DNA from 4 places in the Marinobacter sp. C1S70 genome. Region 1 is predicted to be linked to each of the others. Evidence: predicted binding sites of a transcription regulator. Region 1 holds the regulator's gene; each other region holds the start of a gene.
What was found. The regulator FliA, encoded in region 1, starts transcription of late flagellar genes. The targets are predictions, from matches to a motif close to CTAAAGTTTNNNNNNNNNNNGCCGNTAA.

Region 1 (7,621 bases):
CTCATGAACTGATTGGCCACGAAGAAGCCCAGAAGTGGCTGGACCAGTTGGAGAAGATTTCGCCCAAGCTGGCGGAGGAACTGGTGCCGACCACGATTTCCATCAGCATCCTGTTGAAAGTTTTGCAGAACCTGTTGAAAGAAGAAGTGCCGGTGCGGGATATGCGCTCCATTGCCGAGGCCATCGTGAACGTGCATCCAAAGAGTCAGGACCCGAAAGTACTGACCACGGTAGCCCGCCAGGCGCTGCGCCGGATGATTGTTCAGAGTATTTGTGGCAACGACGCCGAAATCCCTGTTATCACGTTGGATCCAGACCTGGAACAGTTATTGCTGAAGTCTGTTCAGCAGAGTCAACAATCCGGCGGTCAGGATGACATTGGTCTGGTGCTTGAGCCCAACATGGTGGAAAAGCTGCAACGATCCCTTCAGGACAGCGTGCAGCGCCAGGAAATGCTTGGCAAGCCCGCCATCCTGCTGGTTTCGGGGCCCTTGCGGCCAGTATTGGCGAAGTTTGCCAGCTACGGGGTAGAGCGTTTGCATGTGCTCTCTTACCAGGAAATCCCGGATAACAAACAGATCACGATAGTCGCTTCTGTGGGTCAATAAACCGACGGAGCATCGCGGAAAGCCAGAGTGCTTGCCGGTGGGAGGATGAAACAGCATGAAAGTAAAACGGTTTTTTGCGCAGTCCATGGCTGAGGCCCTGAAGCAGGTAAGCCACGAAATGGGGCCGGATGCCGTTATTCTGTCTAACCGCCGCGTTGATGGTGGCGTTGAGATCGTGACGGCACTCGACTACGACGAAAACATGGCGCGCCAGCGTCTGGGCGAAAGGGCGGTTGAAGCCACCAACGGCTCCCGGCTGGCCGAGATGCAGGCGGAGCAGCATCGTCGGCTGGAAGAGGAGCTGAACCGGTCCCGCAGTCGCATTCGTGAGGTTCGGGAAAAGCGCGCAGGAAGTGGCGCCTCAGGTGGCGTGGCGTCGTCCTTGTCTTTCGAGACGGCCGATTTTCCGGCGTCACGTCTCAGTGATGAAGCGCTGGCAAAGCCGGTTGCGGGTAGCGAATCAGGCGCCGGTGGCTATGCCGATGAACTGGCCAGTATGCGTGCCGAAATCAGCTCTCTGCGTGATCTGGTCAGTGGTAAGGCTGCGACTGCCACGCCGGCCGGTAACAGCGCAGTTCAGCAACGATTGGCCGAGCGCCTGCAGGAGTTCGGTTTGGGCGCGGAGCTGGCCGGCTCTCTGTCCCGTCGGCACCGGGCCGGGCGTCTGGAGGACGGCTGGAAGCAGTCACTGAAAATGCTGGCGACCGGCGTTCGTACCGGTCGCGAAGACTGGCTTGATGCCGGCGGTATCTATGCCCTGGTCGGGCCAACCGGGTCTGGCAAAACCACCACCATTGGCAAGCTGGCGGCTCGATACGTGCTGGAGCATGGTCCGGATTCGTTGGCCCTGGTCACCACCGACCGCTACCGTGTGGCCGCTCATGAGCAGCTGTTCGTGTTCGGCCGCATCCTGAATGTGCCCGTGCGTGTGGTGGATGAGAGCCATTCCCTGGATGACATTCTTGATGAATTATCGGATCGACACCTGGTGCTGATTGACACTGCCGGCCTGACCAGTGCCGACCGCGGTTACCAGGAACAACTGGCGGAGTTGGCTCGCAGCGATCACAATATCCGTACACATCTGGTGGTCTCCGCCACCAGTCAGCCACGTATCATGAAATCCGTGTGGCATTGCTATAAGATGGCAAGCCTTGCAGGCTGCATCATGACCAAGATTGATGAGGCCCTGACCCTGGGCGAAGCGCTCGGGTTCGTTATGGAGACCAGCTTACCGGTGGCCTGGTACACCGATGGCCAGAAGATACCGGAAGATCTCCAGAGGGCGGAGGCCATTCCGTTGGTGCGCCTGGGCGTAGAACGGCTTAAGGCTGTGCAGAGCGCACAGGCAGTCGCCGAAGGTGCCTGAGCCTCGTTGGCGACAGAATAAAACACCGGCACGCGTGCCCGTACAAGAACGTAGTAAGAGACTGATAACAGTATGAGCAGACCACATCCGGTTCAGGTGATTGCGGTTTCCGGCGGCAAGGGCGGTGTCGGCAAGAGCAATGTTTCGGTCAATCTCGGTATCGCCCTGGCCCAGAAGGGGCGCCGGGTTGTCTTGCTGGACGCGGATCTCGGGCTCGCCAACATCGATGTGTTGCTCGGCATTACCGCTAATCGAAATCTGCAAGACGTACTCAGCGGCGATTGTGATCTGAAAGACGTGCTGGTGAATGGTCCTGGTGGTATCAAGATTGTACCGGCTTCCTCCGGCACCCAGCGTATGACCCAGCTCAGCGCCATGGAACATGCCGGCCTGATCAACGCTTTCAGTGAGCTGGGCGATCAGATTGACGTTCTGATTGTGGATACCGCCGCAGGTATTTCTGAATCGGTGGTCAGCTTCCTCAGGGCATCGCAGGAACTTCTGCTGGTGGTCTGCGACGAACCTACCTCCATTACCGATGCCTACGCGCTGATCAAGCTGATGAACCGGGATTATGGCACGAACCGCTTCCGTATCCTGGCAAACCAGGTCCGCAATGAGCAGGAAGGCCGCCATCTGTTTGAAAAACTGACCCGGGTCACCGAGCGTTTTCTGGATGTGGCACTACAATATGTAGGTATCGTGCCTTACGACGAGGCCGTCAAGAAAGCCGTCCAAAGACAGAAAGCGGTATTGGATGCCTATCCGAGGGCGAAAGCCTCGCTGGCTATCCGGGCTCTGGCCGAAAAAGTGGACAGTTGGCCTTTGCCGTCCTCTCCCAGGGGGCATCTCGAATTCTTCGTGGAGCGGCTCGTCGAAGTCTGATCTGAATCCAGTCCTACAAGAAAACCGGATACATGACATTGGCGAAAAATCTGGGAATTTACCATCAGGCCGGCGCCAGGAGCCCTTCAGCCCTGATTGAAGAGCATGCGCCGCTGGTCAAGAAAATCGCCCTTCATCTCATGGCCCGGCTGCCGCCATCAGTGCAGCTGGAAGACCTTATGCAGGCCGGTATGATTGGCCTGCTGGAGGCCGCGCAGCGCTATTCTTCCGGCAAAGGTGCCACCTTTGAAACCTACGCAGGGATTCGCATCCGCGGCGCCATGGTGGATGAGATCCGCAAAGGCGACTGGGTGCCCCGCTCAGTGCATCGCAACGCCCGGCGAATCGCCAGTGCTATCAAGCAGGTGGAAGATCGTACCGGGCGCGAGGCCCAGGATGCCGAAGTAGCTGAAGAGCTTGGCATTGGTCTGGACGAGTACCATGCCTCACTCGCCGACGCTAACAGCGGTAGACTTTTTAGTCTTGATGAGCTCAATGAATCCGGCGAGCTGCCGATAGAAGAAGCAGAAGCGAGTGATAATCCGCTGGACGGTATTGCTTCAGGCGCTTTCCAGCGAAGTCTCGCAGACGCCATTGAGCAGTTGCCTGAGCGTGAAAAGCTGGTATTGAGCCTGTATTACCAGGAAGAGCTCAACCTCAAGGAAATCGGTGCGGTGCTAGGGGTCAGTGAGAGCCGGGTAAGCCAGATTCACAGCCAGGCGGCGTTGCGACTTCGCAGCCGGCTGGCCGAGTGGCGGGATGGTGACAACGACTGATCGGCCAGGTGCTGTGTTTCTCTCTCAGCAAGCTGTGTAGCTTTTGGTAAACGATGCTTTACAACGTGCGCAAACACCACACAATAAGCGCTTAAGGTAGCAGCCTGCTAGACTTCCAAAAGGCTGAATGAATTCCGGGTGTTACTGACTGGAGGTCCCATTGGACAAGAACATGAAAATTCTCATTGTGGATGACTTCTCCACAATGCGACGCATCATCAAAAACCTGCTGCGAGATCTCGGCTTCACCAATACGGATGAAGCAGACGATGGCAACACCGCGTTGCCCATGCTCCGAAGCGGCAAGTATGACTTCCTGGTGACTGACTGGAACATGCCCGGCATGTCGGGCTTTGACCTTCTGAAGGCTGTCCGTGCTGATGAAAACCTGAAGAACCTGCCGGTTCTGATGGTAACGGCAGAGGCCAAGCGGGACCAGATCGTGGCTGCGGCTCAGGCCGGGGTGAACGGGTATGTGGTCAAGCCTTTCACGGCAGCCGTGCTGAAGGAAAAGATCGAGAAAATCTTCGAACGAATCCAGTAACCAGAGGTCGGATGGCTCGCCATGAGTGATACCAAACAGAACCATCAGGGCCTTGATCCGGAGGTGGCGGAGAAGCTTCAAAAGCAGGCCTCCGACCTGGCCGAGAATGTAAACGCCGGGAATTATGCCAAGGCGATGACCCTGATCAATGAACTGAGCGAGGTTCGCGATCAGAGTCTGTATCGGGAAGTGGGGCGACTGACCCGCAGCCTCCATGAGGCAATCCGGAACTTCCAGATAGACCCGCGTAATGCCGAGCAGAAAGAAGTGCTGTCGAAGATGAGCGACGCTTCTGACCGTCTGGCCTATGTGGTTCAGATGACCAGCCAGGCGGCGAACCGCACCATGGATCTGGTTGAGGAAAGCATGCCGGTGGCTCACGCCATGCGGGATGAAGCGGTTTCCCTGCGGGATGAGTGGCAGCGTCTGCGCCGTCGTGAAATGGAGCCTGCGGAGTTTCGGGAGCTTTACGGTCGCATCGACAAGTTCTTCGCTGGCCTGACGACAGACTCCGACAGTCTGTACCAGAACCTGTCGGAAATCCTTCTGGCTCAGGATTTTCAGGATCTTACCGGTCAGGTTATCCAGAAGGTCACCGCGTTGGTGAAAGAGGTGGAAGACAACCTTCTTGGTCTGGTGGTGATGGCCAGCCACGTTGATCAACTGACCGGCACAGTGCATCAGATTGAAGAAAAAGAAGAATCGGCCGAAAAAGGGGTAGGGCCCCAGATCAAGGCCGATGAGCGGGAAGATGTAGTTTCGGGACAGGACGATGTGGACGATCTGCTGTCCAGTCTCGGATTCTGATAATAAAGAGGGTGACGCATGGCGTTAGATGCTGATGAAGAGATCCTGCAGGACTTCCTGGTAGAAGCCGGCGAGATACTCGAAAAGTTGTCGGAGCAGCTGGTGGATCTGGAGCAGCATCCCGATGACAGCGATCTGCTGAACGCCATTTTCCGTGGCTTCCATACCGTGAAAGGGGGCGCAGGCTTCCTTCAGCTGGAGGCACTGGTTAATTGCTGCCACTCTGCGGAGAACGTGTTTGATATTCTCCGGAATCACAAGCGCAAGGTAACACCGGACCTGATGGACGTGGTGCTGGAGGCGCTGGACAACGTTAATGCCATGTTCGAAGAAGTCCGCAACCGGGAAGAACCGACGCCCGCGCCGGACGAACTGATTGAAGCTCTGGATGCACTCGCCAAACCCGAGTCCGAGGATGCACCGGCGGTGGAAGCACCAACCCCGGCACAGGAGCCGTCGTCTGCGGATGTCGGACAGCAAGGGGATCAGGGCGATATCACTGACGAAGAGTTCGAGCAGCTGCTGGACGCGTTGGCGGATGAAAAATCCGATGGCCAGAAACCGGTCGGCAACGAGCAGGTGAGCACCCCGGCAGAATCCGCCGGCGGCTCAGACAGTGATGAGATTACCGACGATGAATTTGAGGCCCTGCTGGATCAACTCCACGGCAAGGGCCAGTTTGCCGGCGCGCCTGCGGAAGATGAAGCGCCCAAGGCAGATATCGACACCAGCGGTGGCTCGGAGAAATCATCCGGTGACGCCGATCTGATTTCCGACGACGAATTCGAGAACCTGCTGGACGAACTGCATGGCAAGGGTGCAGGCCCAAGCGCGGGGGCTGCCGCAGGTGAGCCCAAGCCTGCGCCGGCTCCATCAAGCAAGGCCGAACCAGCCCCGGAACCAAAGAAAGCGGAAGCCAAAGCCGAGAGCAAGGCCGCTGCCAAGCCGGCCCCTGCGCCTGCACCTGCCCGTGAGGCCGCACCAGCGGGCGAAACCACGGTTCGGGTTGATACCAAGCGCCTGGACGACATCATGAACATGGTGGGCGAATTGGTGCTGGTACGGAACCGCCTGCAGCGTTTGGGTTCCGAAAGTGAAGACGAACACATGCACAAGGCGGTGGCCAACCTCGACGTGGTGACCACGGATCTGCAGGCTGCCGTCATGCAAACACGGATGCAGCCGATCAAGAAAGTATTCGGCCGTTTCCCGAGGGTGGTGCGTGATCTGGCCCGGAGCCTGAAAAAAGAAGTGAACCTGGTGATGCACGGTGAGGAAACCGACCTGGATAAAAACCTGGTCGAGGCGCTGGCCGACCCACTTGTGCACCTGGTTCGAAACTCCGTGGATCACGGTGTCGAAGCGCCGGACGTACGGGAGAAGGCAGGAAAACCCCGAGCCGGAACCGTGACCCTGTCGGCGGAACAGGAAGGCGACCATATTCTGCTGTCCATCGTCGACGACGGTGCGGGTATGGATCCCAATGTCCTGCGCCGCAAGGCGGTCGAGAAGGGTCTGTACGATCAGGATGCGGCAGACCGCCTTACCGACAACGAATGCTTCAACCTTATCTTTGCGGCCGGTTTCTCGACCAAAGACCAGATTTCCGATGTCTCCGGTCGCGGTGTCGGCATGGACGTCGTGAAAACCAAGATCGGCCAGCTCAATGGCCAGATCAATATCATGTCCGAGCAGGGCAAGGGCACCAGCATTATCATCAAGGTGCCGCTGACGCTGGCCATCATGCCAACGTTGATGATCATGCTCGGTGACCAGTCTTTCGCGCTGCCGCTGGTGAATGTGGTGGAGATTTTCCACCTGGATCTGACCAAGACCAACATTGTCGACGGCAAAGAGTGTATTGTCGTGCGGGACAAAGTGTTCCCACTGTTCCACATCAAGCGCTGGCTGGTGCACGGTGCGGCAGGTCAGGCCGAGCCGGAGATTGCGCACGTGGTGATTGTGGCCATGGGGACCAAACAGGTCGGCTTTGTCGTTGATCAGCTGATTGGCCAGGAAGAGGTGGTGATCAAACCTCTGGGCCGGGCCCTGCAGGGGACGCCAGGAATGGCCGGCGCCACCATCACCGGTGATGGCCGTATCGCCCTGATTATTGATGTGCCGAGCCTCCTGCAGCACTACGGCTGAGCAGGAATTTCCGGGATTGTGTAGGAGAAATGGATGACAGTTTCTGTCCTGGTCGTGGATGATTCGGGCTTTTTTCGCAAACGGCTGACGGAAATCCTGACGGCCTCGGGCCAGATTAAAGTGGTAGGCGCCGCCACCAACGGGCGGGAAGGTGTCGAGCTGGCAGAAAAACTGCGCCCCGATGTGATCACCATGGATTACGAGATGCCGGTGATGGACGGCATCTCTGCCGTGCGCGAGATCATGCGCAAACATCCCACCCCGGTTTTGATGTTCTCGTCCCTGACCTATGAAGGTGCCCGCGTTACCCTGGATGCCCTGGAAGCCGGGGCAGTGGATTTCCTGCCCAAGAACTTCGAGGAAATTGCCAGGGACACCAGTCAACTTCAGAAAATCCTTATCCAGCGTATTCTGGATGTGGCCGGTAGCCGCCCGGGTGCCCGATCGGCGCCTGTGGCCCCGAGGCCGGCGGCACCGGCTGCGG
Region 2 (7,621 bases), on a different contig from region 1:
TTGAAGTTCCTTGATGAAGTTGCCGAGCATTTTTCGGGGGTTGTAGCTGAGCAAGAGCGATTGGAAGAAGATCCTTGGATGAAAATGAATTTCGAGTCAAAGGAGCCGGGGTGGTCATAACTCAGCCGCCTCAATTTACAAAGTTTAACAAAAGAGTGTCGTTTTTTTCTAAAGCATCGCTTGGTGCGGTCGTTAAGTCAGATAACAGGGTCGCGCTAGCTACAAGGTGCGTTTCTCGGCGACGACCTTTTCTCGAAGTGATGACTTGTTATTAAGGGGAAATACTATGGCTCTGGGTATCAATACCAACGTTGCCTCTATCAACGCCCAAAACCAGCTTGGAAAATCTCAAAACTTAGGTGATCAAGCTCTGCAGCGCCTTTCTTCCGGTCTTCGGATTAACTCCGCAAAAGATGATGCTGCGGGTTTGGCGATCGCGACCAAGTTTGACGCCCAGATTCGAGGGTTGACGGTTGCTCAGCGGAACGCCAATGATGGAATTTCTCTAGCGCAAACGGCAGAGGGCGCTTTGGATGAGGTGACCAATAACCTGCAGAGAATTCGTGAGCTGGCGGTACAGTCTGCGAACGCCACTAACAGTGACAAAGACCGTATTGCTTTGAATCAAGAGGTTGCTCAGCGTAAAGATGAGATAGATCGTATTGGCTCGGTTACAAAATTCAATGGCACGGCCTTGTTAGATGGCGCGTTCACGTCACAACAATTCCAAGTCGGTGCTAATAATTCAGCAGTGGATCGCATCTCAATTAGCATTGATACCGCAATTGCGGTTTCCGCTGGTGGATTGAGCGTCACATCGACGGCTTCTACAGTGTCTGGCGCTCAAACCTTGCTGGACCAAGTAGATGCGGCTCTCGACACCGTTAACGGTTTGCGAGGAACTCTGGGTGCGGTACAAAACCGGTTTGAAAGTACGATTTCGAACCTTGGTAATAGTATTGAAAATTTGAGCGCATCACAAAGTCGGATTCTGGACGCAGATTTTGCCGCGGAATCGGCGAAGTTGGCCAAGGCCAATGTATTGCAGCAGGCTGGTATCTCAGTGCTGGCACAGGCTAATGCTCGACCAAATCAGGTTCTATCCCTCCTGCAGTAATTGGGGTAGCACGGTGAACCGTCGGCTCTTCCATGTAGGAGAGCCGGCTTGCGCCGTATCAGGAAAGTGAGGTGAGTCATGAATGACGTGAACCTGAATAGCCCGGATCTCAAATTGGTGCGTTACGGTAGCCAGTCTCCGGCTCGGGCAAACGCGTCGCCTCAGAACGACGGTAGTCTCGTCTCCGCTCAGGTAGTAGCCTCATCAGTTGAGCAAGCGTCGCGGATGGAGTCGCTTAAGCCCCAGGAGTTGCCCGGGGCAGGCGAAGTGATGGCGAGGTCTGTTGAACCGGCCGGGCAATTGAATGAGGCGGTGTCTCAGTTGAACGATTACGTGCAGTCGGTCAGCAGGGACTTGCAGTTCGAGGTGGATAGCGAACGAGGGCAAACCATCGTCAAGGTAGTTGATCAACAGACTCAAGAAGTTATTCGCCAGATTCCGGATGAGGTTGCTTTGAGGTTGGCAGAAAAATTGCAGCAGGATGAACCGCTGACGTTATTCAATGTGAAGGTGTGATTTTTTGCCGCTGGCCGGCATTGGGTTACGGTTGTTCAGCGCCGCCGCATCCGCAAGGATCTGGCGGTGATTTTGTTTATAGCTGGTTTTGTTGTTACGAACTGTAACATTAAATCGTTGAGAAAGTGGCAAAGCTTTGCCGCCTTCGGCCGTTAACTAGGTCGTAGCAAAAGCCTTTTTAGGAGGCAGATTTATGGCAGCAATTTCATCGTTAGGAGCCGGTTCGGGTATTTTTACCAATGATCTGGTTAACCAGCTCATTGAGGCAGAGCGCGCGCCAACTGAAATGCGTCTCGACCGGCGAGAATCTGAGACCCAGGCAAAAATTTCTGCCTATGGACGGATTCGTAGTGCTCTTGAAGCTCTGCGCTCTCCTATGGAAGCGCTGAGCAAGTCTGACAGTATGAGCGCGTATACTGCTTCTTCATCGAATGAATCCGTAGTTCGTGTCAATGTTGAGTCTTCTGAAGCGAACAGGGGCAGTTATAACCTAGATGTGAAACAGTTGGCTCGTGCTCAGTCTTTGGCTTCTACTGAATTTACGGATCGTGATACCACTCCAGTCGGAACCGGTACGTTGACCTTGAACGTGGGAGGCAATGCAACGGATATTGTCATTGACGAGTCTAATAATACTCTTGAGGGAATCGCTGAAGCCATTAACGGTGCAAATGCCGGAGTTTCTGCGGGTATCGTGGACACCGGTAGTGGTTATAGATTGGTAATGTCGTCGGATGAATCTGGTACCGCCAATGAGATCTCGATTTCGGTGGCAGATAACGATAGTAATGACATCGACATGAGTGGCTTGTCTCAGTTTGTCTTTGATGGCGTTACTTCTAATATGCAGCAAACCGTAGCTGCTAAAGATGCGATTTTGGATATCAACGGTATTGAAGTGACGCGGTCGAGCAACACTGTCGAGGGCGTTGTTGATGGTGTCACTTTCACTCTGACGGAAACCGGAACCTCAACGGTTAAAATTGCTCAAGATCCTGATGAGGTGACTGGCCGGGTGCAGGCCTTCGTCGACAAGTTCAATACGCTCCAAGATCAGGTTAAAAGTGTTGCCGGATACAACCCTGCGTCTGAAAGAGGCGGGGTTTTGAATGGTGATTCGGCGATCCGTGCCATTCAGAGCGAGTTGCGCCAAATGCTGACGTCAGTTCCGACGGGGCTGGAAGATTCGCCGGTTCGTATGTTGGCAGATATTGGCATCACGACGGATCCGAGCAGTGGTAAGCTTGAATTTGATCAGACTAAGTTCAAAGAGCAGCTAAAAGCTAATCCGGATGGGGTGACGGCGCTTTTTTCTGAGTCGGAAAGTGGGGATGGAATTGCACGCCAGATGGTGGATTCGGTTGAAAAGTTTTTGGCCAGTGACGGCACGCTGGCAAACCGAACAGAAGGTCTCAGCAAGACACTTGAGCGTATTGAAGATGAGCGTTTTGAGCTAGATGACCGGATCGCTAGTTATGAGGAAAGGTTGATTCGGCAATTTTCTGCGGCAGATCAGTTGATTTCTCAGATTCAAAGTACCGGCAATTATGTACAGCAGCAATTGGCAGCTTTGGCGCCGCAGAATAGTAGCGGTAATTAAAGGTGAAAGTTTGATTTCTGTCGTCCCTAAAACGGCAAAGAATATCGCGGAAAGAGGTTGATTATGAACGGTTTACAGGCATACCAGCGCGTAAACACCCAAACCAGTATCACTGATGCAGACCCGCACAAACTGATTCAGCTGCTTTACAGCGGAGCCATTGAGCGCATAAACATGGCAAAGGCAAGGATTCAGGCAAGGGACTTTGAGGGCAAGGGCAAGCTCATTTGCAAGGCTCTTGAAATTATTGGAGGACTGCGCGGTTTCCTGGACTTTGATAACGGTGGCGACTTAGCGGTGAGACTAGAGGCGCTTTATGACTATATGGAGCGTGCTTTGTCGCAGGCCAACGCCAAGAATGATATTGCGAAATTGGATGAAGTGATTGAATTACTTCGTTCAATCAAAGAAGGCTGGGACGGCATCCGCGAAGAAGTGGTAACCCAGCAATCCCAGGCCGCTGGCTAAACCGGCACTTTTGCCTTCCATAGCGCCCCTATCCTTTGGCAGGGTAGGGGCTTTATAGCCATTCCCCCCGCCATCCCGTACAATGTTGCCCTTCTTTTCAACACATCCATTCTGTTCAGTCTGGAGCAAGGGCATGTCTGATATTAAAAAGGTGGTGCTGGCCTATTCCGGTGGCCTGGATACTTCCGTCATCGTTCGGTGGTTGCAGGATACCTATAACTGTGAGGTGGTAACCTTTACCGCCGATATTGGCCAAGGCGAGGAAGTGGAGCCGGCGCGTGCGAAAGCCGAAGCGCTGGGCGTTAAGGAAATCTACATTGAGGACCTGCGCGAGGAGTTTGTGCGCGATTACGTGTTCCCGATGTTCCGCGCCAACACCATCTACGAAGGCGAGTACCTGCTGGGTACCTCTATCGCCCGCCCGCTGATTGCCAAGCGCCTGATCGACATTGCCAATGAGACGGGTGCAGACGCCATCTCTCACGGTGCTACCGGTAAAGGTAACGACCAGGTTCGTTTTGAGCTTGGCGCCTATGCCCTGAAGCCGGGCGTGAAAGTGATCGCTCCCTGGCGTGAGTGGGATCTGAACTCCCGCGAGAAGCTGCTCAAGTACTGTGAAGAGCGCAACATCCCGGTGGAAATGAAGAAGGGCAAGAGTCCGTACTCCATGGACGCCAACCTGCTGCACATCTCCTACGAAGGCATCAACCTGGAAGACCCGTGGGCGGAAGCCGAGGAAGACATGTGGCGCTGGAGTGTGTCTCCGGAAGCCGCGCCGGATAAGCCCACCTACGTGGAACTCACCTACAGGAAGGGCGACATCGTTGCCGTTGATGGTCAGGAAATGAAGCCCCACGTGGTACTGGAAACCCTGAACAAGCTGGCCGGTGAAAATGGTATTGGCCGCCTGGACATCGTCGAGAACCGCTACGTGGGCATGAAGTCCCGCGGCTGTTACGAAACCCCGGGTGGTACCATCATGCTGCGCGCCCATCGCGCCATTGAGTCCATCACTCTGGACCGTGAGGTGGCACACCTGAAGGACAGCCTGATGCCGCGCTATGCCGAGGTGATCTACAACGGTTACTGGTGGTCCCCGGAGCGTGAGGCTCTTCAGGCGCTGATCGACCAGACCCAGAACTACGTGAACGGCACCGTTCGCCTGAAGCTGTACAAGGGCAATGTGGACGTGGTCGGCCGTAAGTCTGACGATTCTCTGTTCGATGAGAAGATCGCCACCTTTGAAGAAGACCAGGGTGCGTACGATCAGAAAGATGCGGAAGGCTTTATCAAGCTGAACGCGCTGCGCCTGCGGATTGCCGCTGGCAAAGGCCGCAAGCTTTGATGGTTTGTTGATGCCCTGAAAACGCCCGGTTCATAACCGGGCGTTTTTGTTTATACTTTTCAAACAATTCCAACAACGAAAGTCGTCACCATGAATGCGTTGGGCACAGCTTCCGTCGCCGCTTTGCGGCAGTATGTTCGCTACGCCGATGCCAAAGGTATCGCGGTTGATCCGCTGTTTGAAAAGGCGGGTTTGAAGCCGGAGATCCTGGATTCCGATGAGGGCCGAATCGACGGCGAACAGCTCCAGGCATTTATTCACTTGCTGGCCGAACATACCGGTAACCCGGTATTGGGATTGGAGACCGGCGACTATGTGCAACCCGGTTCCTACAGTGTGCTGGGTTACATCACCATGAGCTGCGCCACGTTGGGGGAAGCGGTTACCCGTATTGCGCCCTATGAGAAGCTGGTGGGGGATATGGGCACCACCCGCCTGAAGATGAAGGGCGATTCTGCGACACTGATCTGGACCTGCAATTTTACCGATCCTGTGGTGTGGCCGCAGGTGGTGGACAATGTCTTTGCCTCCTGGATCAACTATGCGAGATGGCTGGCAGACAGCACGGACGCCACGCCGCTGGAAGTTCGCCTGAGGCGGCCTTCTCCCGGCCCGGAGCATGAGAAGGCCTATGCTGTGCGCTGGCAATGCCCTGTACAGTTTGATGCAGAGGAGGACAGTGTCACCTTTGCTCAGGCACTGCTCGCAACCCGCCTGCGTCAGCCAGACCCGCTATTGCGAAAAACCCTGGAAGCCCATGCATTGTCTCAATTGGCGTTGCTCGACACCGACACGGATCTGACCAGCAAGGTAAAGCAAAGCATCCAGAAACAGCTCGCCGAGGGCATTACCCGTCAGGATATGGTCGCCGAGGATCTGGGAATGACCAGCCGTACCTTACAGCGAAAGCTGAGCCAGGAAGGGGTGTCTTATCAGAAGTTGCTGGATGAGGTGCGCCAGCAGATGGCGGAGGACTATTTGCAGAATACCGACATGAGTATTCCGGATATTGCCTTGCGCCTGGGCTACAGTGAAACCACGTCGTTTCACCGAAAGTTCAAGGCTGCGACGGGTAAGACGCCGGGGGATTTTCGCAGGCAATAAAAAAGCCAGCTTATAAAAGCTGGCTTAAGAAATTCGGAAAGAACGAAAGTGCCTGAAAAATTCGTTGATCCTGAGGAATCCACCTGCGGTACCCATATGGCGGCGGAGGTACTACTCGGCTCCTCCGCCATGGGTGGATACTGCTTGATTCCACAATGTCAGAATAAGCCTGATCGCCTTTCCTGTCTGTTTGTGAAGTGTGTCCCAGTGTTACTGTTTGTGATCGCTACACACCTTCCCGTATCTCCGGGGTGATTTCGGTGAAACGACGGGTTTCATAGGCATCTACCAATCCTTGTACGGCTGCGCGCTCCAAATCCTGCACTGTTGGCGTGCCGTCCTGGGCATCGGCTTTGCACAGGGCCATGCCGGCCTCCACAGAGATGAAGCCGGCGGTGGTTTTCAGGGCTTTGTGGTTGATGCCGTCAAAAATGCGCCGGAACGCGGTGGTGGTGCAGTGATCACTGTTGGGAAAGTAGGAGACAATCGCAAACTGGTTATCACCTACCCTACACAGGGCATCAATCGGGCGAATCAATGTGCTCAGGCGCCGGGCGATGCCGATCGACAGTTCGCTCATCACGCTGGGCGGATGTTTGCGCTTCAGCTCTTGCCAGTTACGGATGCCGCACATGACGTAGGCGGTTGACCCGCCGCGGGATTCGGCGTGGCGCAGGGTTTTCTGCAAGCGCTGGCGCGCGTATTTGTTGTTGGTCAGCCCGGTTTCCAGATCAATGATGTTGCTGGATTCCAGTTCCCGGTTGTTCTCCACCAGCAGCGCGTTGGCGCGCAGCAGGGTGTTCTGCCTGTCTGCCATGCGGTCTGCCGCAAAGATACGGGGGATGAGCTGCTTGGTCATGTCTGATTTGTAGATGAAGTCGTCCACACCCCGGTCGAACGCTTCCGACAGGGCTTCCACACTCTCGCGGGCGGTGAGCAGAATCACATAGGTGTAGTGGTTGTTCTGCTCGTCTTGCTGGCGCACCTGGTCGGTCAGCTGCAGGCCGTCCATTTCTGGCATCAGCCAGTCTGCAATCAGTACGCTGACCGGGCGTTGTTCCATGAGTTTCAGGGCAGCCGGTGCGTTGTTGGCGATGCGTATGTCGCGGTATCCGGCATTTCGCAGCGTACGGCCCACCACCATACTGCTGAATTTGGCGTCGTCTACTACGAGAATGGGAAGATCGAGGTTTGGCATTGTTTGTCTACTTCTTACCAGTCCATTGTCAGATGCGGTTCGCCACAGCTCTTGGTATTCTTGGCGGTTTCGAACATCCGTAATCAAATTGTCGCCACAGTATACCCCTCCGTGGCCTTTGGAGAATAACGACTATGCCTTCTTTTGACATTGTTTCAGAAATCGAAATGCACGAAGTTACCAACGCGGTGGACCAGGCCAAGCGTGAACTGGGTAACCGCTGGGATTTCAAGAATGTTGAGGCGGACATCGAGCTGGAGGACAAGCGCCTGA
Region 3 (7,621 bases), on a different contig from region 1:
TTGCCTCCAACATTGGGCGCCCCAGGGATGACGAGGGTCGGGCGAACCTATCCTGAGACTTCGCACAGAGTTATCCACAGATTCTGTGGGCAAACCGCTGAGTGATCCGCAGCCGTGCAGGTTCGTAATTCCCCGTAGTTGGGTGCAATCGCTTGAGAGTTCCGGTAGTGTCGCGCCCTTTTTGCCGCAAGGACCCATTCCCAATGACCGCCGAGACTATCCCTAAACCCAAGGCAAGCGAGAGCGTCTGGAGCGACAGTGATCCCGTTGTGCTGGTTCTGACCATTGGCTTTATTCTGCTGTTTGTTGGTGCTTCTGTTGTCGATGCCGATTACGTGGCTGACCTGATTGGTCACGGTTTTTCGTGGACCGCAAAATATCTTGGTTCTTTTTTCCAGCTGCTCCTGCTGCTCACGTTTTTTGTGGCGGTTGCCACGGGCGTAAGCGGGGCCGGTCGGGCCAGGATTGGAGGGCTGGATGAGCCGGAGATTGGCCGGTTCCGCTGGCTATCGATGATCATGTGTACGTTGCTGGCCGGTGGTGGAGTCTTCTTCGCAGCAGGTGAGCCGGTCTATCATTTTGTGGTCACCCCGCCGGCGTTCGACACCGAGGCCGCGTCCCCTGCCGCCGTTGCACCTGCGCTTGCCCAGTCATTTATGCACTGGGGGTTTCTAGCCTGGGCTGTGCTTGGCTCACTAACGGCCATCGTGCTCTCGCGCGCGCACTACTCACAAGGGCAGCCACTGCAGCCACGGACGCTGCTTTATCCCGTGCTAGGCGAGCGTGTTGTCAGCGGGCGCCTGGGTGGAGTGGTGGATGCCGCCTGCGTGATCGCAGTGGTTGCCGGCACCGTGGGCCCGATCGGCTTTCTGGCGACACAAATGAGCTTTGGATTGCATGAGCTGTTCGGTGTCTCCGATGGCTACGGTACTCAGCTCATGGTTCTGGCTGTGCTGGCAGGGGTATACATGACATCCGCAATGACCGGGCTGCATCGGGGTATCCAGCTGCTCAGTCGTTTCAACGTCATCCTGGCGCTGGTTATTGCCGGCGTTATTTTTGTGTTTGGCCCCACGCTATTCCTTACGGATGTCTACCTGCAATCCATGGGCGAATATCTGGGCTCGTTTTTTTCCATGGCGACCATGACAGCACAGACGGCGCCCGCTTGGTGGATGAAGTGGTGGACGGTGTTTTTCTTTGCCTGGTTTATTGGCTATACCCCCTTGATGGCAGTGTTTGTATCGAGAATCTCACGGGGTAGAACCATCCGTGAAACCATCATGGCAGTCGCCATACTGGCACCCATCGCCACGACCATCTGGTTCACGTTGCTGGGTGGCTCTGGCATATACCATCAGCTGTCCGGCACGTTTGATTTGACCGACGCTTTGAACAATTTCCGGTTTGACGTCGCCACATTGACGGTTGCGCAGGCACTGCCGGGAGGCACCTGGATGGCGGCCGCAATCCTGTTGCTGACCACCATCTTTGTGGCGACAACCGGAGATTCGATGAGCTACTCCATTGCGATGGTGGGGGCCGGCCATGACGAGCCGCAACCCTGGATTCGCGTTTTCTGGGGTGGCGCCATGGCACTGATGGCCGCGATTCTTCTCTATATGGGGGCCGGTCAGATTGGGGTGTTGCAACAGTTCATTGTGATCACAGCCATTCCGGTGTCGTTGATTATTCTCCCTTCTCTGTGGACCGGTCCCCGGGCCGCAGCAGCCCTGGCGAAAGAGCAGGGGCTGGCTTAGGTTTTTACTTTTCCCCTCAGGGATTTGATCTCTCCACGGCGGGTTTTGTTATCCACACGCCGCCGTTGGGAGGATTTCGTCGGCCGCGTTGGCCGGCGGGCTTTTTGCGGCTTCACTGCCTCCTGAATGAGAGTCTTGAGTCGGTTCAGCGCGTCCTCTTTGTTCTGCTCAAACGTGCGGAAAGACTGCCCCTTGATCACAATCACGCCGTCTTTACTGATGCGCTGGTCGGACAATGCCATCAAACGTTCTTTGTAAAACGGCGGCAGGGTGGAATGCAGGACGTCGAACCGGAGGTGAACGGCAGAGGCAACCTTGTTCACATTCTGGCCGCCTGCCCCCTGGGATCGTATCTGCGTAATCTGGATTTCCCAGTCTGCCAGTTCGACGGCATTGGATAATTTCAGCATAGTGGCACGTGTTGAGAGCTCGGATTCGGATGTTTACGAGTATCATCCTACGCAATCCGGCAACCAATCAGAAGCGATGAACACAGGGAGACACCGAATGAAAGTTATGGTTTTAGGCGCTACCGGCCTGACCGGAGGCATGGTGGTGGAGAAACTCCTCGAGCAGGCGGAGATATCGACTGTGATCGCTCCGGTTCGCCGGCCGATGGTCGTGGAAAATCCGAAACTGGAGCAGCGCTTCATGGATTTTGATGCAATGGAGGCTGCGCCTGACGCTTTCCAGGTGGATGTCCTGATCTGTTGCCTTGGAACGACCCTTAAAAAGGCAGGCTCCAGAGAAGCCTTTCGCAAGGTCGATCATGACTATGCATTGAAGGCAGCTCAGATGGCCCGTAACGCCGGTGCACGGGCATTGATTCTGATGTCGGCCGTCGGAGCATCTTCGCAATCCCCGGTTTTCTACAATCGAGTCAAAGGAGAGCTTGAGGACAATGTCCGGGCGCTGAAATTTCCTTATCTTGCGATCTACCACCCGAGCCTGTTGCTGGGGCAGCGCAAGGAGGCTCGAACGGCCGAGGCTCTTGGTGTGGCCGTCATGCCGGTTGCGAATCGGGCGTTGATCGGGCCACTGAGAAAATATCGGGCGATTGACGCGGAAGCCGTAGCGTCGGCCATGGTCAACGAGCTTGAGACCATTGGCGGAATCACTTCGGGCGGTGCAGTGGTGAGAGTGTGGGAGTACGACGATATCTTAACGATGGGCAATCGTCGCTAATGCTGTCCTTCACCTGATGTAAAATCCGGGTCACTGTTCCCGGGTGATCGATGAGGTTGATTAATGAAATATGTACTTGTTCCTTTTATGGTGTTTTCCGTACTCATGGCGACAGGTTGCAGTCGCCCGGAATCGCCCCAGGAAGTATCCGAAGCATTTTGGCAAGCTGTACTTGAAGAGGATGCTGAAGCGGCCGCAGATTATTCAACCCTGGTCGATGAAGCGGGGTTCGATGGTTTTGAACAGCAATGGCAGAACGTGAGCATTGAGTGGGGGCGTGTGGTCATTGATGACAATCTGGCTCGGGTAACCACCACCCTGAGTGGTCTGGAGGGCCGGAACGAAGCCACGGAGTCCTTAACCTATCTGGTACGTAAAGGTGACGACTGGCTGGTGGATTATTATCGCACCGGCGATGCCCTGAAACAGGGCCCGGTATGGGGAAGTCTTGTTGGGCAGCTGGAAAGACTGGGTGAAGATCTCAAGAGTCGCTGGGCAAATCAATCCGATGAGATGGCGGTAGAGCTTGAGAGGCTGGGGCGGGAGTTGCAGCAACAGGCCCAGAGTATGAATGAAGATATGTCGGCGTTGGCTGAAGAGTACGGTGACCAGCTGAGCCAGCATCTGGAAGAGCTGTCTGAATCCCTGCGGGAAGCGCTTGAATCTACTCCATCTGCAACGCCGCAGGACAAACGTACCTTGAACGAAACGGTAATCAGGCTTGAAGACCAGCGGGAGCAGTTGTCTGAAGCCAACTTGAAAACGCTTGCGGAGAGCACCGCGACCGCCGCCGAAGCCCAGCTGCAATTGAGCGAATTGAGCGAGGAGTTTGCGGCCTACAAGGCGGAATGGCGGCAACGTGTTGTCGACATGCAAGCAGAAATGGCTGAGTTTCTGGAGAATCTGAAGACCCGCTGAGCTCAGGGGGGGGGGCTCCTTGCCCTTCCATGGTGCGTATTTTTGCTGGCGCACCCCGATGGTGCGCCCTCTCATCCTTTGAATCCGGCAATTGCTACCTCCCTTCAGGTTTTGACCAGTCCGCCGGTTCAGGCCCGCTCTTTGCTTAGCTTCCTTCTGAAAGCAGGTATGTTTGCACCACATCGTTGTAGTGCAGGCATGCAGTACCGATTGAGGAAGGCGCGCTATGACTTTACGCAGTGATTCCATGAACCTTTCATCCGATGAGCGGGGCTGGTTGCCCTGGTTTGGGGCCACAGGTAAGTTGCGGATGGGATGGTCCTGTTTTTTGAACCGCCAGCAATATGCAACGAATGAAGAGATATTCGAGAGCATCGCGAAAACCCGTCGCGAAGCGCTGATTAACTGGGCAAATGGCAAGTGGGCCTTCCTTGAGGGGCTTGCGGCACGGCTTGAGGGTAGCGAAGAGGATAGCATTTCAGAGGTGCTGGATTCGGCCGTTACGCGCCTCCGGGAAATCTCCGAGCTTTTCGTTGTGAGAGAAGATGGCTCTGTTGTCGCCTCGACGGTGACCGGCAGAACCGGAGCCGCAGGTCTCATGCCCGCGGCCGTGCAACGAGGGGTGAGAGAGCGGTTTCTCCACGGGCCCTACAGTGATCCGGTCACCTTGCAGCTTGGTGCCACAACCTCCAGGTTTCATGACGATGTCACGCTGATGTTCTACCAGCCGGTCGCTCTCGCTGGCAATCAGGCAGCGGCAGTCTGTGCCCGGGTTCCGAACGATGTCATGAGTGACCTGATTCAGCGCGAAGCCGGGCACATTTTTGAAGAGTCCGGCGACAACTACATTTTCATGATCGACAGTCAGTTTGATCCGTCGATCAGACCGGGAGTTGCCTTGTCGCGCTCGCGGTTTGAAGACGCCACCTTCAGTCACGGTGACAACCTCAAAGACGGAATCCGTACGGGCTTCGGTACAGTACGGATTCGGGAACACACCGAGTTCGAAATACGTTTCACCGACCCGGCTACGGGGCAGTTGCACCCAGGGGTACGCGAAACCATGGCCCGCGGTGAAAACCTCTACGTTAAGTACCCCGGCTATTCCGACTATCGCCACATACCGGTGATTGGCAAAGGCGTGACCTTCCAGTTACCCGGGTCTCCTGATCGTTGGGGCATGATGTGTGAAGGCGACCTGGAGGAGGTGTATCGGAAACGTTCGGTCAGCTATCGACTGACGGCGCGGCTCGGGGTCCTTATGGCGCTTATCTGGGCAGCAAACGTAGCGGTTTCGGCAAGCGGTGCTCCCCTGTGGCTGGAAGCCTCCGTGAACGCGATGGTTGCGCTCCTGGGGCTTGTCATCTTCCGGGCAAGTTCCGCCAAACCATTGGCAGATAGCCTGTCATCACTTGCGGATGTCATACGAAACATTGCCGAAGGAGGCGGGAATCTGCGCCAGCGTCTCGATGTCGGCAAGACCAAGCGGGATGAGAGCGGGGATCTCGCGCGCTGGATGAACAGCTTTCTGGATACCCTCGACGGCATGGTGGGGCAGGTCATCAGTCTTGCGGGTGAATCCCGCTCCGCCAGTGAACACCTTGTGGGTCAGAACCGCCAGGCGGATGAAAAGATTCAGCAGGTGGTACACGACATAGAGCAGATGCTGAAGGGCGCAGATCTGCAGCAGAACGAAATCGAAAATGCCTCGACCACAGCGCAGGAAATGCGGGTAAGCATGGAAGATGTGGTGGCTCGCGCTAAAGATCAGTTTGCCCGTGTCAGCCGTGAAACCGAGAGCATTCGCGACGTTATCGTGCGTTCGGCCGAGGGTATCCGCGCCGCGAGTGAACGCACGGATGAGATCGGCAAGGCGGCTGAAATGATCAACGACATTGCTGCCCAGACCAATCTGCTAGCGCTCAATGCGGCCATAGAAGCGGCTCGGGCCGGTGAGGCAGGGCGGGGATTTGCAGTCGTCGCCGATGAGGTACGGCAACTGGCCAGTCGGACAGCCCAGGCCACGACGGAAATTGATGAGCGTCTGTATCGGGTGCGGGAAGAAACTCAGCGCGCCGTAACCACGATGGAAGACGGCATGGCAGAAATGGAGACCCGTCTGGCTCAGGCCCGGGCAGCGTCGGATGACAATGCCGAGCTGCATCACATGGTCGACAAGCTCTTCCGGGCGATCTCGGGCATTGCGGAAACCAACGCGGTCCAGAGTGCCCAGACCAGTGGCGTTGCTGACAGCGTAAGCTTCATGACGACGGTGATCGCGGGGTTGACGGCCAGTTCTGAGATGACGCACGTGTCGGCAAACAAGCTGAAAAACCTGACCGGTCAGTTTCAGGTGAGCAATGCGTAAGCTGCTGGCCCCGCGTTAGCCTGAGAGCTGGCGGGGCCGGCAAAAAGCCACTTGGCGATCAGAGCCCGTAAGAACGCGAAATGGTGTCTATCTCACCGCTTTCCTGCATGGCCTGGTAAGCCGTATTCAGGGCTTTGATCAGGTCGGGATCAGAGTCCTTGTTAATGGCCAGATACATCGGGGTTTCGCGGAAAACAAGAACTGCCTCAAGGCCGGTCACGTCGGAGGCATCGGCGGCCAGGTAGGGGCCTGCCAGGCCATCGGCCACCCATAGATCGATCTGATCCTGTTCCAGCCGCTTGGCATTCAGTCCATTGTTGGTGATGGCGGAAACATCGAATCCTTTGTCTTCCAGGTATCCCGTCATCACATCGCCCTTGTAGCCACCGATACGGTAGTCACGGGCATCCTCAATATCGTCCAGTTTGATGCTGGAGCCGGGCTTGGCGAACAGGGTCCACTTGATGCTGGAGAGTGGTCCCACCCATTCAAAGAAAGGCTCCCGCTCGTCTGTCTTGGATACGCAGTAGATACCGTGGTCTTCGTGCCGTTGGGCGCGGTTCATGCCATAGCTGAGGTCACGCAGTTTGATGCTGTAGTCGACCTTGGCATTCTCAAGAACAGCTTTGAGCACATCGGTGCAGAGGCCGGTGATTTCGGATTCTGAATGGGCAAAGGGCTGACCGTTGGTGGTCATGTTATAAGGAGGATACTGTTCGGTGTAAACGCGCAATTGCTCGGAAGCAGTGGCACAGCCTGCCAGAACCAGCATGGCGGCGAGAAGTCCGAGTTTCCCTTTCATGAGGATGCTCCGTTTTCGGTTGAGAATTTGGGAGCTCACTATGATATTCAACAGGTGTTCAATGAGGCAGCTCGGATTCCTCTGCTTTACATTTGTGTCTTTCAGTGGTTGCGGTTAGTTAACGTTGTGTCCTGAGTGATTCAGGCCGCAACAATACGGTTTCTCCCTGCGTCTTTTGCTTCGTAGAGCCGTCCATCCACAGTGGCCAGAAATTCGGTTAGTGAATCATTCTGCGACGGAATAATGGTACCGATACCCATGCTGAGTGTTACCAACTGGCTCGCCGAATTATCTGCATGGGGAATCTGTTCACGAAGCAGCTCACTGATGCATCGCTCCGCCACTCTCACGGCGGCATCGGCATCGCTTTCCGGCAGAACAATGACGAACTCTTCGCCACCGAATCGTCCCACAAAGTCTTTGGGGCGTTTAATGGTTTTTGCTAGCACGGAGCTAACCCGTCGCAGGCATTCGTCGCCCTGAATGTGGCCATATAAATCGTTGTATTGTTTGAAATGGTCGATATCGAGAAGAATCAGTGATAACGGCTGACGGTTGCGCTGTGCGCTGAGCCAGGTGTCTTCAATA
Region 4 (7,621 bases), on a different contig from region 1:
GGGAGCGCTGGGGTGCAGACGACAAGCAAGTGAAGGCTGTGATCGGCGACCTCACCAGCAAAACCCTTGGTATTGACGCGAAAACGCTGAAATCACTGAAAGGAAATATTGACCACGTATTCCATCTTGCCGCGGTCTACGACATGGGCGCAGACGAAGAAGCCCAGGCGGCCACCAATATCGAAGGCACCAGGGCGGCTGTTCAGGCTGCAGAAGCCATGGGCGCCAAGCATTTCCATCATGTGTCATCCATCGCGGCAGCGGGTCTGTTCAAGGGTATCTTCCGGGAGGATATGTTCGAAGAAGCCGAGAAGCTTGATCATCCTTACCTGCGCACCAAGCACGAATCCGAAAAAGTTGTGCGTGAAGAATGCAAGGTTCCGTTCCGCATCTACCGCCCTGGTATGGTCATTGGCCATTCGGAAACCGGCGAAATGGACAAGGTGGACGGGCCCTATTACTTCTTCAAGATGATTCAGAAGATCCGTCACGCGTTGCCCCAGTGGGTACCCACCATCGGTATTGAAGGTGGCCGGCTGAACATTGTACCGGTGGATTTCGTGGTCGACGCCCTGGATCACATTGCCCATCTGGAGGGCGAAGATGGCAACTGTTTCCATCTGGTGGACTCCGATCCGTACAAGGTGGGTGAGATCCTCAATATCTTCTGCGAGGCCGGCCATGCCCCCCGCATGGGTATGCGCATCGATTCCCGGATGTTCGGTTTTATTCCGCCGTTTATTCGCCAGAGCATCAAGAATCTGCCTCCGGTCAAGCGCATTACTGGTGCGCTTCTGGATGACATGGGCATTCCGCCCTCGGTGATGTCTTTCATTAATTATCCGACCCGTTTTGATACCCGGGAGCTGGAGCGGGTACTGAAGGGTACAGACATTGAGGTGCCGCGACTGCCGTCCTATGCCCCGGTGATCTGGGACTACTGGGAGAGAAATCTGGACCCGGATCTGTTCAAGGACCGCACCCTCAAGGGCACGGTTGAAGGTAAGGTTTGCGTGGTCACCGGCGCGACCTCGGGTATTGGCCTGGCAACGGCAGAGAAACTGGCAGAGGCCGGTGCCATTCTGGTCATTGGTGCCCGCACCAAGGAAACTCTGGATGAAGTGGCGGCCAGTCTGGAGGCCAAAGGTGGCAACGTGCATGCTTACCAGTGCGACTTTTCGGACATGGACGACTGCGACCGCTTTGTGAAGACGGTGCTCGATAATCACGGCCACGTGGATGTTCTGGTGAATAACGCGGGTCGCTCCATCCGCCGCTCACTGGCGTTGTCTTTTGACCGGTTCCACGATTTTGAGCGGACCATGCAGCTGAACTACTTTGGCTCCGTTCGGCTGATCATGGGCTTTGCGCCAGCCATGCTGGAGCGTCGCCGCGGGCACGTGGTGAATATTTCTTCCATCGGGGTACTTACCAACGCTCCGCGTTTCTCGGCCTATGTCGCCTCGAAATCCGCACTGGACGCGTTCAGCCGCTGTGCCGCTGCGGAATGGTCGGATCGCAACGTGACCTTCACCACCATCAACATGCCGTTGGTGAAAACGCCGATGATCGCGCCCACCAAGATCTACGATTCCGTGCCGACGCTGACACCGGATGAAGCCGCGCAGATGGTGGCGGATGCGATTGTGTACCGGCCCAAGCGCATTGCCACCCGTCTTGGCGTGTTCGCGCAGGTTCTGCATGCGCTGGCACCGAAGATGGGTGAGATCATTATGAACACTGGCTACCGGATGTTCCCGGATTCTCCAGCAGCCGCTGGCAGCAAGTCCGGCGAAAAGCCGAAAGTCTCTACCGAGCAGGTGGCCTTTGCGGCGATTATGCGGGGGATATACTGGTAATCGTCGTTATAAGCCAAGAAAAAACCCGCCTCGGCGGGTTTTTTCGTTTCAGGTTGGAGATTTCATTCCTGGGGTTCTTCGGCAATTTCGATTGGCGGCGGCGGAAACCCGCCCAGTTCACGCCAGCGATTGACGATGCCGCAGAACAGGTCTGCTGTCTTTTCCGCGTCGTAGGCGGCCGAGTGGGCTTCCTTGTTGCTGAAGGGAATACCCGCCAGTTTACAGGCCTGGGCCAGCACGGTGTGGCCGTAGGCGAGGCCCGCCAGGGTAGCCGTGTCAAACGTCGAGAATGGATGGAACGGGTTGCGTTTGATATCGGCTCGCAGCGCTGCCGCGAAAACGAAATTATGGTCAAACGTGGCATTGTGGCCCACCAGTACCGCTCGCTTGCAGTCGTGTTCTTTTACCGCCTTGCGGATGGGAGAAAAAATCTCGCTCAGGCCTTCCCGTTCCGGTACCGCCTCCCGCTCCGGATTCCAGGGATCGATACCGGTGAAATCCAGAGCCGACTGCTCCAGATTGGCGCCTTCGAACGGGTCGATCTGCTGCACGTGGGTTTCGCCCCGGCGCAGCCAGCCATCCTCATCCATGGTCAGCATTACGGCAGCGATTTCCAGCAGAGCATCACGTTCCGGGTTGAAGCCGGCGGTTTCCACGTCGACCACCACCGGCAGAAAGCCGCGAAAGCGCTGGGACATGGGGTGGGGCTGTTTGTTTTCGTCTGACACTCGAACTCCGATGTTCGTGGTAGTGAATGAATAGGGTTTACGCCAGGCGCCAGTTAACGGTTTCGCCAGCCTTCAACGGAACAATTCCGCCGCCGGCCAGAGGCAGGTTCTCCGGCATGGTCCAGGGTTCCCGCACCAGCGTCACGGTGTCGGTGTTCCGGGGCAGGCCATAGAAATCGGCGCCGTTGAAGCTGGCAAAGGCTTCCAGCTTGTCCAGAATGCCCAGTTCCTCGAAGATATCGGCATACAGGCCGATGGCGCCGTAGGCGGAGTAACAGCCAGCACAGCCGCAGGCGGCTTCCTTCTTGTCTTTCGCGTGTGGGGCAGAATCCGTGCCCAGGAAGAAGCGGGGATCGCCGCTGGCCACGACCTCTCTTAGCGCTTCCTGATGCTTGTTGCGCTTGAGGATGGGCAGGCAGTAAAGGTGTGGGCGAATACCGCCGACCAGCATGTGATTGCGGTTATACATCAGATGCTGCGGTGTGAGAGTTGCCCCTAGGTTATTGCCCTGATGGTTACGGACAAACTCGGCCGAATCGGCAGTGGTGATATGCTCAAGAACCACCCGGAGCGACGGGAACGCAGTCAGCGTGGGCGCCAGAACCCGCTCCAGAAACACCTTTTCCCGATCGAAAATATCGATGTCGCTGTCGGTCACCTCGCCGTGTACCAGCAACAGCATGCCGCAATCCGCCATCGCCTCCAGCACCGGGTAGATATTGCGAATGTCCGTTACGCCGGAGGCAGAGTTGGTGGTGGCGCCAGCCGGGTACAGTTTCGCTGCCACTACGCCGGCGGCTTTGGCTTCACGAATGGTCTCGGCAGTGGTGCTCTCGGTCAGATACAGGGTCATCAGGGGCTGGAAGTCCGTTCCCCGGGCCGCGGCCAGAATGCGATCCCTGTACGCCATGGCTGCGCTGGCATCGGTTACCGGCGGCACCAGGTTAGGCATGATGATAGCGCGGCCGAAGCAGGCGGCGGTGGCGGGCACCACATCGTTCAGAATGTCGCCGTCGCGCACGTGCAGGTGCCAGTCGTCCGGGCGTGTGATGGTTATCTGTCGGGTCATGAGAAGGTATCCGAAAGCGAGCGCAAAATTTCGCGGATTATATCAGAAGCGAAAAGCAGATGTTTTTAACCTGATCGTAAGTTATCCGGCTCAAGTTCCCGGTCGGGTCGCCGTTAACCGGTTAGTTCACTGGTTTAAAGGCTCCACGGGGCATTCCTATGGTTTCACCCAATTGGTTCTTCAGGCAGAGCAGATTGCTGAAATTGCTGGCGACGGCAGGGTTGATGTCATTGCCCTCTGCGCCTGTGCTGTCATCCAGTTATGGTGCCGGTATTGAAAACAGCCAGTGGTATCTCTCCGAGTCGGTCTTTGAGTGTTCCCTTGTCCATGAGGTTCCTGGCTTTGGCCGCGCCGTGCTCAGGCACCGGGCAGGGGAAGACCTGCGTTTCTATCTCGAATCGGATCTGAGTGTGATGCGCCCCGGCCAGGGCCAGTTAGTGGTTGAAGCGCCGCCCTGGCGGCCAGGAGTTCCACCGAGCCCCATTGGTGCTGTGCAGGTAACGGATAGTCCGCGCTCGGTGAACCTGGGGAATCGGGAAGCGGTGTTGATTGCCCAGGGGTTGTCCCGAGGTATGCAGCCGACAGTAACCCGAGCCGCGGTATACAGCGGCCAGCCCGTGCGGGTGCAGTTGTCGAATGTGAATTTTTCCGGCCCGTACGCCGGCTATCGTGAATGCGTTGCCAGTCTGCTGCCGGTTAACTTCGACCAGGTTCGGCGCAGCCGGGTTCCGTTTGCCAGCGGGAGTACCAGCCTGTCACAGGCAGACATGAACTTGCTCGACAATATTGTGACCTACGTGATGGCCGACAGCACGGTAGAAAGAATCTTCGTGGACGGCCATTCCGACAGTATTGGTAGCCGGATTGATAACCGCGCGCTGTCGGAGGAAAGAGCCAACGTGGTGGCCGAGTATCTCAAATCCAGGGGAATCGATGAGACTATGCTGACGGTCCGGGCCCACGGTGATCAGTATCCGGTTTCCCGCCGGCCGGCTGATAACCGCCGCACCACCATTCGTTTGCAACGCCAGGGTGAGCGCCCGGAACTGCTGCAGGCTAACGGTATGGGGAGCGAGTTTTCGGGATAGCCGGAACACGCCATCCCGAGTTTCAATATACTGCGTTCAGGACTTCCAGGTGCGCGGCCACACCCTCTGCCAGGGCTTTCAGGTGATACCCGCCTTCCAGCGTGGAGATGATGCGATCGTTGGAGTGGTCATGGGCGACACTCACCAGCATTTCCGTTAACCATCGATAATCCTCGGTTTCCAGATTCAGCTCCGCCATGGGGTCCAGCCGATGCCCGTCAAAGCCTGCCGAGATCAACACCAGTTGCGGACGAAAATCCTGCAGTTTCTTGAGCCAGGCGGCTTCAACCGTCTTGCGGTACTCAGCCGCTGAACAGTCGGCTGCAATCGGCGCATTGACAATATTGTCGGCCTGCCGGTGCACATGGGAATGCGGATAAAACGGATGCTGAAAGCTGGAACACATCAGTATGCGTTCATCACCACTGACAATATCTACCGTGCCGTTACCCTGATGCACATCGAAATCGACAATGGCCACCCGCTCAAGGTGATGGAAGGTGAGCGCCCGCATCGCCGCCAGGGCGATATTGTTATAGAAACAGAACCCCATCGACTTGGCACGTTCGGCGTGGTGTCCCGGTGGCCGGGCGCAGACAAAAGCGTTGGTTACCTGGCTGCTCATCACCATATCGACAGCCTGCACATTGCCCCCCGCGGCCAGCTTCGCCGCTCTCAGGGTGTCCGGCATCATCGCGGTGTCCGGGTCGGTGAACACCCGGCCCCGGGTTGGCTGCATCAGGTCCAGCTGGTGCAGATAGCTTTCCGGATGCACGGTCAGCAGTTGGTCCCGGGTGATTTCTTCCGGACGAACCCAGTCCAGTTCCTGTTGTAGGTTGGTATCCGCGAGGTAGGCGAGAATGCTTGAAAGACGCTCAGGGCTTTCCGGGTGCTCCGGGCCCATGTTGTGTTTCTTGCAGTCGTCGTGGGAAAAAAATGCCGTGGTCATGGGTAATGCCTGAACCTGAGTATGCTTATTATCGCTTTCATGTTATCAGGGATAACCGAAGCCTGTCGTATTTCTTTGGTCTAATAACTCGTTAGTCGATTTACATCATGAAATCGCCACCTAAGATAAGGTATACACTGATAAGCAAGCCGTTTTATTGAAGTTTGTACATTCCTGTCGCGCACACCACTGGGAGAGCCGCGTTGAGTACCCGCTATCTGGAAAGCCTGTTCAATCCTGAATCCATTGCCGTTATTGGCGCCTCGGAACGCGCTGACAACCTCGGGGGTATGGTGTTGCGGAACCTGCTGGGCGGCGGCTATCCGGGCCGGCTCGTGGTGGTCAACCAGAGCGACTACGAAAACGTGCACGGGGTGCCCTGTGTGCGCAAAGTGTCCAAACTGGATTTCAGTCCGGACCTGGCGATCATCTGTACCCCGCCGGACACGGTGCCGAAAATGATCCGCAAGCTGGGTGAATGTGGCGTGCGTACCGCCATTGTAATGACCGGGGGCATGTCCCGGACTCACAGTAAAACCGGCCAGCCATTGATGTATTCAGTACGCGATGCCGCCCGGGAGACCGGCATCCGCGTACTGGGCCCCAACACTATCGGTTTGATGGTGCCGGCGCGGCATCTGAACGCCACCTATGCCCATATGGGGGCCATTCCCGGCCGGGTGGCCTTCGTGGGGCAGTCCGGCACCATTGCCAGTTCGGTGCTGGACTGGGCCTTTGCCAGGGGGGTGGGATTCTCCTACTTCCTGACCCTGGGTGATGGTATGGACATCGATCACGACGACCTGATCGATTATCTGGCCCAGGACACCCAGACCCGAGCCATTCTGCTGCACATTGAAAACATCCCCAACCCCAGGCGCTTCATGTCGGCAGTCCGGGTGGCCTCCCGGACCAAGCCCGTGATTGCGGTGAAATCCGGACGGGTGCCCGAATCCGAGTGGTTTACCCATGCCTTGCCCGCTGGTATCAAACGCAGTGACCCGGTCTACGATGCCATGCTTCAGCGCGCCGGTGTGTTGAGGGTGGACGGGCTTGGCCAGATGTTTGATGCCCTGGAAACCCTGACCCGGATGCGCCCGCTGCGTCGGGAATCCCTGGCCATCATGGCCAACGGCGTGGGCCCCGGCGTATTGGCGGTGGATCGGCTGGCGGATCTCGGCGGTGAACTGGCGGAGCTGTCGGAAGATACGGTCAGGGAGCTGGGAGAACTGCTGCCGCCGTACTGGACCCGCAAGAACCCCATTGACCTTAACTATGATGCAACGCCCGAGCTATATGGCAAGGCTATCAAGATTCTGGCGAAGGACCCTAACGTGGCTAACGTACTGGTGATGTACGCACCCACACTGATCGAAGACAGCCTGCAGATTGCCGATTCCGTGGTGCAGGCGTCCAAGGGCACCCGCTTGAACATCTTTACCTGCTGGTTGGGGCAGAGCACGGTGATGGATTCCCGGGAAGAGTTTTACCGGGCGGGGTTGCCATCGTTCTTTAACCCGGAAAAAGCGGTGATGGCGTTCATGCAGCATGTTCGGCATCAGCGCATTCAGCGGCTGCTGACCGAGACGCCCGAATCGTTTACAGACCACTTCGCCGACCGGGCCAACACCCGCAAACTGGTCGCCAGGGCCTTGCGGGATGGCCGGCGGCATCTGTCCAACCGGGAAGCCCGGCGGGTGATTTGCGACTATGGCATCAATACCATTGAAACCGTCTACTGTGATGACGTGGAAGAGGTGCTGGAGGTCTTCGCAGTCGAGCGCCGCCCCATTGATGTAACTGTTATCCACGAAGATGTGTGTTATCCGTTCCTGGATCTGAGCCCGACCCAGCGCCGCTATAAGGGCACGGTCAAAAAGCTCAACAGCGAACAGGTGATCATCGACAGCTGCCGCTTCCTGATGGAC

Region 2: the regulator FliA is predicted to act here: its motif matches at 1,762-1,789, upstream of fliD (flagellar filament capping protein FliD).
Region 3: the regulator FliA is predicted to act here: its motif matches at 3,966-3,993, upstream of Q669_RS05435 (methyl-accepting chemotaxis protein).
Region 4: the regulator FliA is predicted to act here: its motif matches at 3,746-3,773, upstream of Q669_RS14880 (flagellar protein MotY).

The regions. Positions count from the first base shown of each region.
Region 1 covers NZ_AXBW01000018.1:59,655-67,275, reverse strand. Annotated here, with positions in the region: gene flhA (flagellar biosynthesis protein FlhA) at 1-608, shown strand, start outside; gene flhF (flagellar biosynthesis protein FlhF) at 664-1,977, shown strand; gene Q669_RS06095 (MinD/ParA family protein) at 2,050-2,862, shown strand; gene Q669_RS06090 (RNA polymerase sigma factor FliA) at 2,895-3,638, shown strand; gene cheY (chemotaxis response regulator CheY) at 3,799-4,182, shown strand; gene Q669_RS06080 (protein phosphatase CheZ) at 4,204-4,989, shown strand; gene Q669_RS06075 (chemotaxis protein CheA) at 5,008-7,137, shown strand; gene Q669_RS06070 (protein-glutamate methylesterase/protein-glutamine glutaminase) at 7,171-7,621, shown strand, end outside.
Region 2 covers NZ_AXBW01000044.1:9,241-16,861, forward strand. Annotated here, with positions in the region: gene Q669_RS13715 (6-hydroxymethylpterin diphosphokinase MptE-like protein) at 1-120, shown strand, start outside; gene Q669_RS13720 (flagellin) at 287-1,117, shown strand; gene Q669_RS13725 (flagellar protein FlaG) at 1,196-1,633, shown strand; gene fliD (flagellar filament capping protein FliD) at 1,827-3,233, shown strand; gene fliS (flagellar export chaperone FliS) at 3,297-3,701, shown strand; gene Q669_RS13740 (argininosuccinate synthase) at 3,835-5,046, shown strand; gene Q669_RS13745 (AraC family transcriptional regulator) at 5,137-6,150, shown strand; gene Q669_RS13750 (response regulator) at 6,377-7,348, opposite strand; gene Q669_RS13755 (YajQ family cyclic di-GMP-binding protein) at 7,483-7,621, shown strand, end outside.
Region 3 covers NZ_AXBW01000015.1:190,447-198,067, reverse strand. Annotated here, with positions in the region: gene Q669_RS05455 (BCCT family transporter) at 204-1,760, shown strand; gene arfB (alternative ribosome rescue aminoacyl-tRNA hydrolase ArfB) at 1,757-2,170, opposite strand; gene Q669_RS05445 (NAD(P)H-binding protein) at 2,268-2,945, shown strand; gene Q669_RS05440 (hypothetical protein) at 3,009-3,863, shown strand; gene Q669_RS05435 (methyl-accepting chemotaxis protein) at 4,090-6,231, shown strand; gene Q669_RS05430 (substrate-binding periplasmic protein) at 6,290-7,033, opposite strand; gene Q669_RS05425 (sensor domain-containing diguanylate cyclase) at 7,174-7,621, opposite strand, start outside.
Region 4 covers NZ_AXBW01000062.1:44,672-52,292, forward strand. Annotated here, with positions in the region: gene Q669_RS14865 (SDR family oxidoreductase) at 1-1,859, shown strand, start outside; gene rnt (ribonuclease T) at 1,922-2,587, opposite strand; gene pyrC (dihydroorotase) at 2,625-3,656, opposite strand; gene Q669_RS14880 (flagellar protein MotY) at 3,815-4,744, shown strand; gene Q669_RS14885 (histone deacetylase family protein) at 4,767-5,693, opposite strand; gene Q669_RS14890 (GNAT family N-acetyltransferase) at 5,897-7,621, shown strand, end outside.